Regions from separate parts of the Sporomusa aerivorans genome, predicted to be linked through region 2. Evidence: riboswitches for the same ligand, from Rfam matches in the RefSeq annotation. Region 2 holds a riboswitch; each other region holds the start of a gene.
The links. Region 2 has a riboswitch for cyclic di-GMP ahead of SATMO3_RS25395 (methyl-accepting chemotaxis protein). Riboswitches for the same ligand answer to the same signal wherever they lie in the genome.

Region 1 (3,280 bases), 320 kb from region 2:
GACCATAGGTGTTTATCTGGGAGCTAAGCGCCTTTATCAATGGTCGAACAATTTAATTTTTTCGCCTCTGGTAATTTGTCCGGTGACAATAATTGTTATATTAGGAGCAGCTTCCATTTCTTTCTCCGCTTATTATACCGGTGGGCATTTTTTGAGTTTTATGCTGGAACCGGCAACTGTAGCAATGGCCGTTCCTATATATAAATATAGGAGAGTCGTCCAGACGTATATCACCGAAATACTAATCAGCGTGACAGGTGCGGCAATGGTTGCAATTGTGACTTCCGTAGCAATCGCCGAACGACTGGGAATAAACTCACAGATTGCAACCAGCCTGGCCCCGCGGTCTATCACAACTCCGTTGGCCATTAATGTTTCACAAACGATAGGCGGCAATCCGACAATAACCGCCGTTTTTGTTATCATCACCGGCCTGACCGGCGTTTTAGTATCGTCCCTTCTGCTGAAATGGGTTAGACGTCCAATTACTCAGGGCATGATGTTTGGCATATCAGCTCACGGGACGGGGCTTAGCAAAGCCTATGAAAAAGGAGCGTTGGAAGGGGCAGTTGCCAGCATTGCCATGGTATTCATGGGGCTGGTAACTATTATCATCGCTCCGCTGCTTGTTCCTGGTTGCCTGAACTTTTTCGGATAGTCGTCGGATAAGGAAGGTTAGCCTTCAGATGGGGTTAAACCCTCACCTGAAGCTAAGTCTGCTTTATTGCGACGATACTGGTAAAGTAGGATTTTACGAAGGAGGCTAGTGTGGTGAATCGAAACAAAATCAAAGCCGTAATTTTTGATTTGGACGGGACTTTGGTGGACAGTGAACCTAACTACTTTGCGTCAGACCGGAAACTGCTAGCTGAGTATGACATTGACTTTGACGAGATAATGAGAAATAAGTATGTAGGCGTTGGCTCCAGAGAGATGATCGGGGATATTATAAAATACCACCCAATAAGCGAAACAATCGAGAACTTAATGATAAAGAAAAACAAATATTACACTGACATCGCTAAAGCCAATACGGTCGTCTTTCCCGAGATGATCAGATTGTTGGATATACTTAAGAAAAATAATTACCCGACAGCCCTTGCGTCCGGTTCTTCTCCCGAGGTCATTGAGCTGGTTTTGTCTGTAACAAACTTAAGGCACTATTTTGATGTGGTTTTATCTGCCGAACATGTTGCCAAAGGCAAACCAGCCCCGGATATCTTTTTGGAAGCTGCCAAACGGCTGGGAATACCCGCCGAGAACTGTTTGGTCTTAGAAGATGCTCAGCCTGGTGTGGAAGCTGCTAAGAGGGCTTGTATGCGTTGCGTTGCCATACCTTACCTCATAGCGGAACCGCTTCATGATAGTTTTAGTAAGGCCGATATGTTGTTTAGAAAAGGAATGGCGGAATTTGCGGCTGAAACGGTGTTTGAATGGCTGACCAAGTACGGAGAATTTAGTCAAGAAATACAAATTGACAACACCTGGACTCACCGGGTAAAATAAAATATATCAATTAAAAGATTTGGCATACCCGCTGAAAGGCGGCGACGCAAAGCCGTGGGTCTAACGGCGTTATGCCTATGACTGCCTGGTTGCTCTTGCAAGTATTTTTGTGAGTGTACCAGGCATTTTTATTTTTTTATGCAGGAAATAAATGGAATTTTATCGTATTCTAATCTTGTTTAGAAAGTGAACTCGCCATAGGATCGATGCATCTTTACCGAAAAAGAGGTGTGACAATTGAAAGATCGACGGTTTTGGCTGGCTATTGTTTCGGCGTTAATGGCCTCGCAGCATAATACCGGTGAAGCGGCGCCAGCCGTAGTTGCCGATCCGGGTCGGGAATATTCTGTCCGTATACATTCGCCTGCCGCAGAGGAAGAGGCTATTGTCGCCTTATTTGACGATTGCCGATATGAGCAGGTTGTAGAAACTGCCCAGGCAACCTGGCCGAAGCTGGAAACTATGCCTGACAGGGTGCTGTATTGTGTCGCAGAGTGTTATATTCGTACCGGCCGGGTGACGCTTGCTAAAACCGGTTTTGAGATGCTTGTTGCCCAAAACCCGCAAAATCACCGGTTCCGTGCCGGCTTGGCTTATACGCTGATATATGCCGGTCAGCTGGATAAAGGTTTGGCTATGTATCGCCAGGTACTGACAGAAGATCAGGGAATGCTTGCCGGTGCGGCAGAAGATGCCGTGGCTCTTTTATCTTTGGGCAATACAGGCGGTGGAAAAGCGCTATTTCAAATGGTTATTGAAATTAGCCCGAACAAGCAGCACTACTCGCAATGGTATGAGAAAAGCTTGCGTATGTATAGGCTGGCAGATGATGCACCTGTGTCCAAGGGTTCAGAGACAGCGACTATTGACCGGCCTGTAATTTCAGCGCAGCCTGAGCAAAAGTTGCTGCATGCGCAGGCGGTGAAGATGGCGCAGGCTGGTCAATATCAAGAATCACTTGCTATTTTTGAACGTGCTGTTGCAGGAGAAACGCAAGATACAGCCGCTTTGTCGGATTATATTACTATTTTGCAACAGGCAGGCCGAAATGAGCAGGCTGTCAATATATTTGAACGGCACGCCGGCACTGCTATGCCTTATTCTGTGATCCGCAGTGTTAGCACTGCTTATTTTCAGCTGAAAGAGTATGATAAAGCCATGGCTGTGCTGCAGCCGTTCATTACTAGCGGCGAGAGGGAAGCGCTTTTTTGGGCGGGAGAAATGAGTTTGCTCTCGGGTGATAAGGCCGAAGCGACAGTCTGCTATGAACGGCTATTAGCCAAGAATCCTAACGATTATGAAGTGTATTTACGCCGTGGAATGTTGAGTCTCAAGATGAAAGATTACCGTCAGGCAGCCTGGGATTTGGAGCGGGCAAAACGGCTCATGCCTGACAGCCCGGACAAAGCTGACCGGTTGACAAAGGTGGAGCATAATTTAGCCACTGTGTATATGCACACCGGACAGGAACAAAAGGCTATTTCCATATTGGGAAAATACATAAAAAACTTGCCTGTCAAAGAAGCGCTTGCAGCCGATTATATTATTGCGCTCAGCAATACCTCTCAGTATGAACTGGCAGTGCAAGAAGGAGAGCGGTTATGGCCTGATTATTCGCAAGCGCCGCTTACCGGACTTAGGTCACTGGCCGAAAGCTATCTTCACCTCGGTAAACAAAACCAGGCTTTGGCAATCTATCGCCATCTTGCTGAGCGGCAGCCAGGTGATGATAACAGTCAGCGATTACTGGCATTCCAGTTGATGCTAAATGGGC
Region 2 (3,280 bases):
ATGGTAGTGGATGAGCATAACCGCAAGTTTTACTGGTGGAAACTAAACTTAAATGAGGGAACACGTATTATTTTAAAACCGGACAGAACAGCGGCTTTCCAATAGGCTGTCAGTGAGAATTAAAAAGTACAGCAACAACAAAGAGTAAAAACGACATTGGTGACAATGTCGTTTTTACAATACAAATTGCCAATCTTTTAAACAAAAAAGAAACTATATACTTGTCAGGCCGCGGATCCTTCTCTGGCAAGACTAGGAAAGCAATTAAAATTTCCCGGGAAATTGTCGAAATCTCCGGAACGGGCAGATATCACCCTGGAATCAGCGCAAAGCAGTGTAGGCTGACTCAATATTCATATTAGCCTTCTTTAGGGTTGATTATTCGCAGTGCATGAGCCATCACTATATAAGAAGAGATGGGAAATTAGTGCCTGCATATAACACATTTTTGCAAGTTGTGTAAATATCGTGGATATTTTTTAGGTTCAGGCTGACATTTTTGGCGAAGGTGTGATAAAATTAACAAATGTACTAGCAGCAGATTATACGCAGAAAGAGGACGATGTAATGACCGCCTGGAGTATATTCGAAATTATGGGGATAATAGCTTTTGCCGTATCAGGAGCATTAACCGGTATTCAAAAGCGGCTGGATGTTTTTGGCGTGCTGGTGCTGGCGGTGACAACAGCCATTGGCGGCGGGGTGCTACGGGATGCTATAATTGGTAATACACCGCCGTTGACGTTTCGAGATCCGACTTTTTTTATAATTAGCGCTCTGGCTACCATTGCCGTCTTTTTCACCTACCGGTGGCTGGATCGGTTCAAATACACCATTCAAATATTTGATGCCATCGGCCTTGGCGCCTTTACCGCCACCAGCGCCAAGCTTGCCCTGCAGCATAACCTGGATTCGCTGCTTATTGTTACGACAGTAGCTGTTATCACAGGCATAGGCGGCAGCGTCATGCGCGATGTGTTTGTAAAGGAGATTCCTTATGTCTTCCGGCAGGAAGTTTATGCCATAACCACTATCGTAGGCGCTATGGCTTTATACTATTCGCAGGCTTATTTTGCAGGCAATATACCTTTGTATCTTTGTTTTTGCATTACGACAGGACTGCGAATTTGCTGTATTAAGTACGGCTGGAATTTCCCCGTGCTAGGTATGGACTCTAAACGGACCGTGTCCGGCGGCCGGGATTCAGGCCGCTGATTAGCGGAGGTTTCCGGTGGAACCTATTTAGCCGGCTTGAAATTAATAAGCTTAATAAAAAAGTAATATGTCAAGTGTATTATTATACTGGTAGTATTCGTGGATACTACCAGTTTTAGTTTGACAAGAAATTCGGGATTTTAAAATATTCTAAAATTAAAAGTGAAAATATTGTCGAATGCATTGTCGAAACATATAATTATTTGCTATAATATACTAAATTATTGCTCGTTTTGACAAGAAAGTTAACTAGTGGTATTGACTAATTTAATAATTGGGCATTTAATGTGAGTAATGATTCTCTCATTTTATTGTATTGAAAACCCATAAAAAGAATACTGGGCAAACTATCCGAAAGGTTAGGACGCAAAGCCATGGGTCTAAAGAGGTGATAATCTATGATTGCCAGGTTGCTCTAATCAACTAACGAGATACTTCGTCAGTATTGGCAGCCGTCAACCTGACGTTTTTTTTATGTTAACGGGCTATTATACATATGTGATCTACGAATAAGTCACTGAATAAATATGAAGGAGTCATAACAGCATATGAAAATTACTAAAATTCAAACAAGGCTACTGATTATTTTATTGCCTCTCATTGTGGCAGTACTAGGGGCGCTGGCAGGACTCAGTTATTATCTTTCGACAAAGGCCCTTGTTCAGAGTGTTGACGAAACAGCTATGGCGATAGGTACCGATTATGCCAATCGTGTGCAGAGTGATATGGAAAAAATGTTATTTCAATTGGAGGACTTGGCTAGTACGCCAAATGTCCGCAGTGGTGCCGACAAAGCGCAGATTGTGCAGGCTATGGCCGAGACACAAACCCGCCTGGGCACTTTTGATGTTATGATTTTTGCTACGCCTGACGGCGCAGGAGTTTCTAATAAAGGCGCTGCTGCTACGTACAGTGACCGCGATTATTTCAAGCAGGTTATTTCCACAGGCAAATCGGTTGTTTCAGATCCCTTAGTCTCAAAGGCAACCGGGAAACTTGCAGTCGCTTTAGCCGTGCCGGTCACCAATAACGGACAATTGACCGGGGTTTTGATCGGAACATTTTCAATGGATCGTTTGAGCAATATGATTAAAGAAGTGAAATTCCTGGACACCGGCTATGGTATGTTGGCTGATAATAGCGGCGTGTTGATTGCTCATCCTAAAAGACCCGAACTCGCCGGTAAATTGAGCCTGCTTGCCAAGCAAATTAATCCCGAGCTGAAGCTGGCGCAGTCTGAACTGGATGAACGGCTGATAAATATATTTAAACAGGCGGCAGACTCAGGCAAACAGGGACGGGGGATTTACTCTTTTGTTGACGATGTGACCAGGATTGCCGTATCTACCCCGTTAGACCTGCCTGGCAACCAGCGCTGGATCATGCTGGTTGCGGCGCCGGAAGCAGAAGCTACTAAAGCGACAGATGCTTTGGCGCGTGCCATCCTTATTCTTTCCGTTGTTTGTTTAATTATCGCTGTTGCAGCTATTGTTGTGATTGCCAGACATATTGCCAAACCGATTGCCGTGATTCGGGATGAATGCCTGCTGTTGGCGCAGGGTGACTTAAGGGAACGGGCGGCCAAGGTTTCTTCGGAGGATGAAATCGGTCAGCTGGCGCAGGGCTTCCGGGAAATGAGGACGCAGCTACGGACACTGATTGCCAAAGTGCACTCACAAGCCGAACAATTGGCCGCTTCCAGTGAAGAATTGACTGCCAGCGCCGAGCAGTCTGCGCAGGCAGCAACCCAGGTAGCCGTCTCGATTACAGAAGTAGCAACAGGAGCAGGTGAGCAGTTGGCAGCTTCGCATGGAGCTACCGGTGTCGTGCAGGAAATGTCGGCCAGTATTCAGCAGGTTGCGGCCACTACCAATGAGGTGGCCGGCCAGTCCGCCCAGGCGGCAGCCAAAGCCAATGAAGGCAGTAATTCGGTAAACAAAGCGGTAACTCAAATGATCCAAATCGAAAGTACTGTCAATGCCTCGGCCAAGGTAGTAGCTGAACTGGGTGAGCGGTCAAAAGAAATTGGGCAGATTGTTGGTACCATTGCCGGCATCGCCGGCCA
Region 3 (3,280 bases), 1.3 Mb from region 2:
CCACGGCCAGTTTGGCCAGAACTTGACTTGAAGAGGCGATTTCCTCCATAGATGCCGATTGCTCCTCTGTGGCGGCTGACACGGTCTGTGTTTCTGCGGAGGCTCGTTTACTTAAGTCATCAATCCGTTTTACTGAGTTAACAATTTGCTGACTGCCTACAGCCATCTGTTCGATGGCTGAGGAAATTTCTCCGATCTGATTAGATACTTGAGCAACAAGTGTGGTAATTTCCAGGAAGGCTTGCCCGGAAGCATTGACTACTTCAGCTCCCAGCTTAACTTCCCTGGTTCCCTCATTCATGGCGATTACCGCTTTAGCGGTGTCGCCCTGAATCTCACTGATCAAAACAGCAATTTGTTTGGCTGCATCCTGCGATTGTTCGGCTAATTTGCGGACTTCTTCCGCTACTACGGCAAAGCCGCGTCCCTGTTCACCGGCCCTGGCTGCTTCGATGGCGGCGTTGAGGGCCAGTAGATTGGTCTGGCCGGCAATACCGGAAATAGTATCCACAATCTGGCCGATTTCTTTAGAGCGTTCGCCTAATTTGGCCACAACCCCAGCAGAACTTGTAACGGTCTGTTCAATATGGGTCATTTGACTTACTGCTTTTTCCACCGCGTTATTGCCTTCGTTGGCTTTGCCTGAAGCCTGGGCTGACTGGGTAGCGACTTCAGTGACGTTGGCGGCAATTTGCTGGATGCTGGCTGACATCTGTTGAACCACCGCCGAGGTATCATTGGCCGCGCTTAATTGTTCTTCCATGCCTTTAGATACATCGGTAATTGAATGTGTCACCTGCGTGGCGGCTTGCGATGACTGGTCGGCACTGGCAGTCAGTTCCTCAGCCGATGCGGCCACCATTTCTGAGGATGTATCAATTTTTTTTACAAGTGCCCGCAGGTTGCCTATCATGGTTTCAAAGGCCCGGGCCAGCCGGCCCAACTCGTCCTGTGAGCGTACATTGATGCTGGTTATACTCAGATTGCCGCCGGCAATACGGCTGGCTGTTTCTTCAAGAATCAGCAGCGGTTTGGTGATGCGTGCCGCTGACCAGAGAATAACTATGATAGCTAAAATCAGTACCGTAATAATTGTAATTAGTGAAATCCAGGCAAAGGCGTTTAGCTGGGCTTTGGCTTCGTTGGCAGGCACTGTTACTCCCAGGGACCAGGAAGTTCCGGTAATTGGTGCATAGGCTAAATACTTTTCCACACCTGCATAAGGATAACTGGAAATTCCTGTTTCTCCACGCAGCATCTTTTCAGCAGCTGCTTTCAGAGCGGGGGTTGCATTAGGATCGTTGTTAACATTGGCTTTGTTTACTAATTCTTTATTGGGATGGACGATTATTGTGCCGTCAGTCCGTAAAACATAGGCATACCCGGTCTGGGCCACTTTAATATCCAGAATACGCTTTTCCACTTCTTCGATATTAATGGCCCCAGCCAAAATTCCGATAATGCGTCCGTCAGCTTTGATGGGGGTAGCAATTACTACGACCAGTTTACCGCTGCCCGGGGATATAATCGGATCGGTGATGGTGGTTTTCCCCTCAATTGCCTGTTTGAAGTAAGGGCGGCTTGTTGAATTGCCCGCTAAGCCGCGGGTATCAACGTAGTTACCGTTACTATCTGTCCAAAAGATGTTTTCATATAGCTTGTTATTGTTTATTTCTGAAATAATATAAGATACCATGGCGTCGCGATTGCCGCTGGTCATAACCGGCGACCGTGCGATGGTTTCTAATTCGGTTTTATGCTCTACAAGCCATAGCCCGACAGCTTCGCCATTGGTTTGTGCCAAGAGCGAAAGTTCTTTTTCAACATCCTGTACCAGCATTTTTTGCGATTGCCAGTAATTTAGACCAGCAAGTGTGCTAAGCGCAATTACAAATAGCGTTATTACTGTTACGGCAAGCTTTGCTCGTAAGCTTTTCAAGCTCATCTCTCCATTTCCGCATTTAGTGCAAAATCCAGTTTAGGAGCAGTGTGAATAAGCTATATAAAATGCTGCAAAAGAAAACTATTAATAGAATGTTTAGCGTTATAATTAGTACATCTGCTAATAATGCTAATGCTCCGAAATTATTATTAATCTTCCAGAAATCCCTCCAATCCCGATCAAGGCGCAGCACGCCCAAGTTATGAATGTACCTGGTTCTGGCAGCAATAAGGCAGATCAGGAAAAAAATAAAGACCCGCTATGGGCAGGCCTGATCCATCGATTTAACAGAATCGAATTTGCAACCTGGCAATCATAGGCACTCACTGCCTTTAGACCCATGGCTTTGCGTCCTTGCCTTTCGGCAAGTATGCCTACATATTCAGTTTAATAGTATAATGTTCGTCTTGTAGACGGTATTCTCACATGACTGATGCCATCTTCATATACGACTTTTCTCGTCATACAGCTGCGTCGCCTGATAAATATTTTTTAGTTGCAAATGCAATTCCTGTTTCTTTTCCAGAGTTAAATCCGCCAAAATCGTTTTTCGATGCTTTTCTGCAATGGAATTCCATTGCTGGTAGAGGCTTTTGGATTTTTCGGTTAAGAAGACATTTTTCTCTCTTCGGTCTGTACCTGTTTCCCGGATGATGAGTCCTTTTTTCTCTAAACCGGCTAAACTTTTGGATATAGACGCCGGCTCAATTTTCAAATAACAGGCTAATTGACGCTGCGTCAGGGGGGCACTATTCATTAAAATTATGATTATTCCCCACTCTGAAAAATGAAGATTATAGGGTTTAAAAAAGCGATTTAAACTATAAGAAATAATACGGGTTGTTTGGAAAAGCTGATGCATGAGCATTTCGTCGATTTGCACTCAAAGTTACCTCAATCATTAGCTAGTTAAGTATTATTTCAAATTATATTACATTTATTTGCAAAAGTATACCAATTTCTGTATTAATTTTAAAAATAATGTCATATTTTTTCTTTGCGCGTAGCTTAGATAGTAGAAATAAGCTATACAAATACATATTCTGGATTTTTTATGTGAGCATGGATGTCACTCCGAGGGGAACACTACATAATATAACAAAAGAATCCGGAGGGGAATGATATGCATGAATATATCCGGCTTATCAGGCATACCGGCAACCGGGATTTATTCCGGGCAGTTGAGATGTCAGTGGCCGCTCTCGTTAATGACAGGCCGTTTCATATCCAGGCCGAAGGGCTGCGTGGTACAGGCAAGACGACTATTATGCGGATGGCACGGGCTTTACTGCCTCCTATTACCCGGATAAAAAACTGCCTGTACAATTGTGATCCGGC

Region 1: it holds a riboswitch for cyclic di-GMP, as region 2 does, so the genes downstream of both, SATMO3_RS26785 (tetratricopeptide repeat protein) here and SATMO3_RS25395 (methyl-accepting chemotaxis protein) in region 2, are expected to answer to the same signal.
Region 3: it holds a riboswitch for cyclic di-GMP, as region 2 does, so the genes downstream of both, SATMO3_RS00410 (methyl-accepting chemotaxis protein) here and SATMO3_RS25395 (methyl-accepting chemotaxis protein) in region 2, are expected to answer to the same signal.

What each region holds. Positions count from the first base shown of each region.
Region 1 is NZ_CP156926.1:5,626,212-5,629,491, reverse strand. Features, by position in the region: gene SATMO3_RS26795 (LrgB family protein) at 1-658, shown strand, start outside; gene SATMO3_RS26790 (HAD family hydrolase) at 772-1,506, shown strand; cyclic di-GMP riboswitch class I at 1,518-1,603, shown strand; gene SATMO3_RS26785 (tetratricopeptide repeat protein) at 1,744-3,280, shown strand, end outside.
Region 2 is NZ_CP156926.1:5,301,998-5,305,277, reverse strand. Features, by position in the region: gene SATMO3_RS25405 (hypothetical protein) at 1-105, shown strand, start outside; gene SATMO3_RS25400 (trimeric intracellular cation channel family protein) at 511-1,215, shown strand; cyclic di-GMP riboswitch class I at 1,547-1,633, shown strand; gene SATMO3_RS25395 (methyl-accepting chemotaxis protein) at 1,764-3,280, shown strand, end outside.
Region 3 is NZ_CP156926.1:102,335-105,614, forward strand. Features, by position in the region: gene SATMO3_RS00410 (methyl-accepting chemotaxis protein) at 1-1,939, opposite strand, end outside; cyclic di-GMP riboswitch class I at 2,240-2,327, opposite strand; gene SATMO3_RS00415 (MarR family winged helix-turn-helix transcriptional regulator) at 2,385-2,825, opposite strand; gene SATMO3_RS00420 (magnesium chelatase) at 3,066-3,280, shown strand, end outside.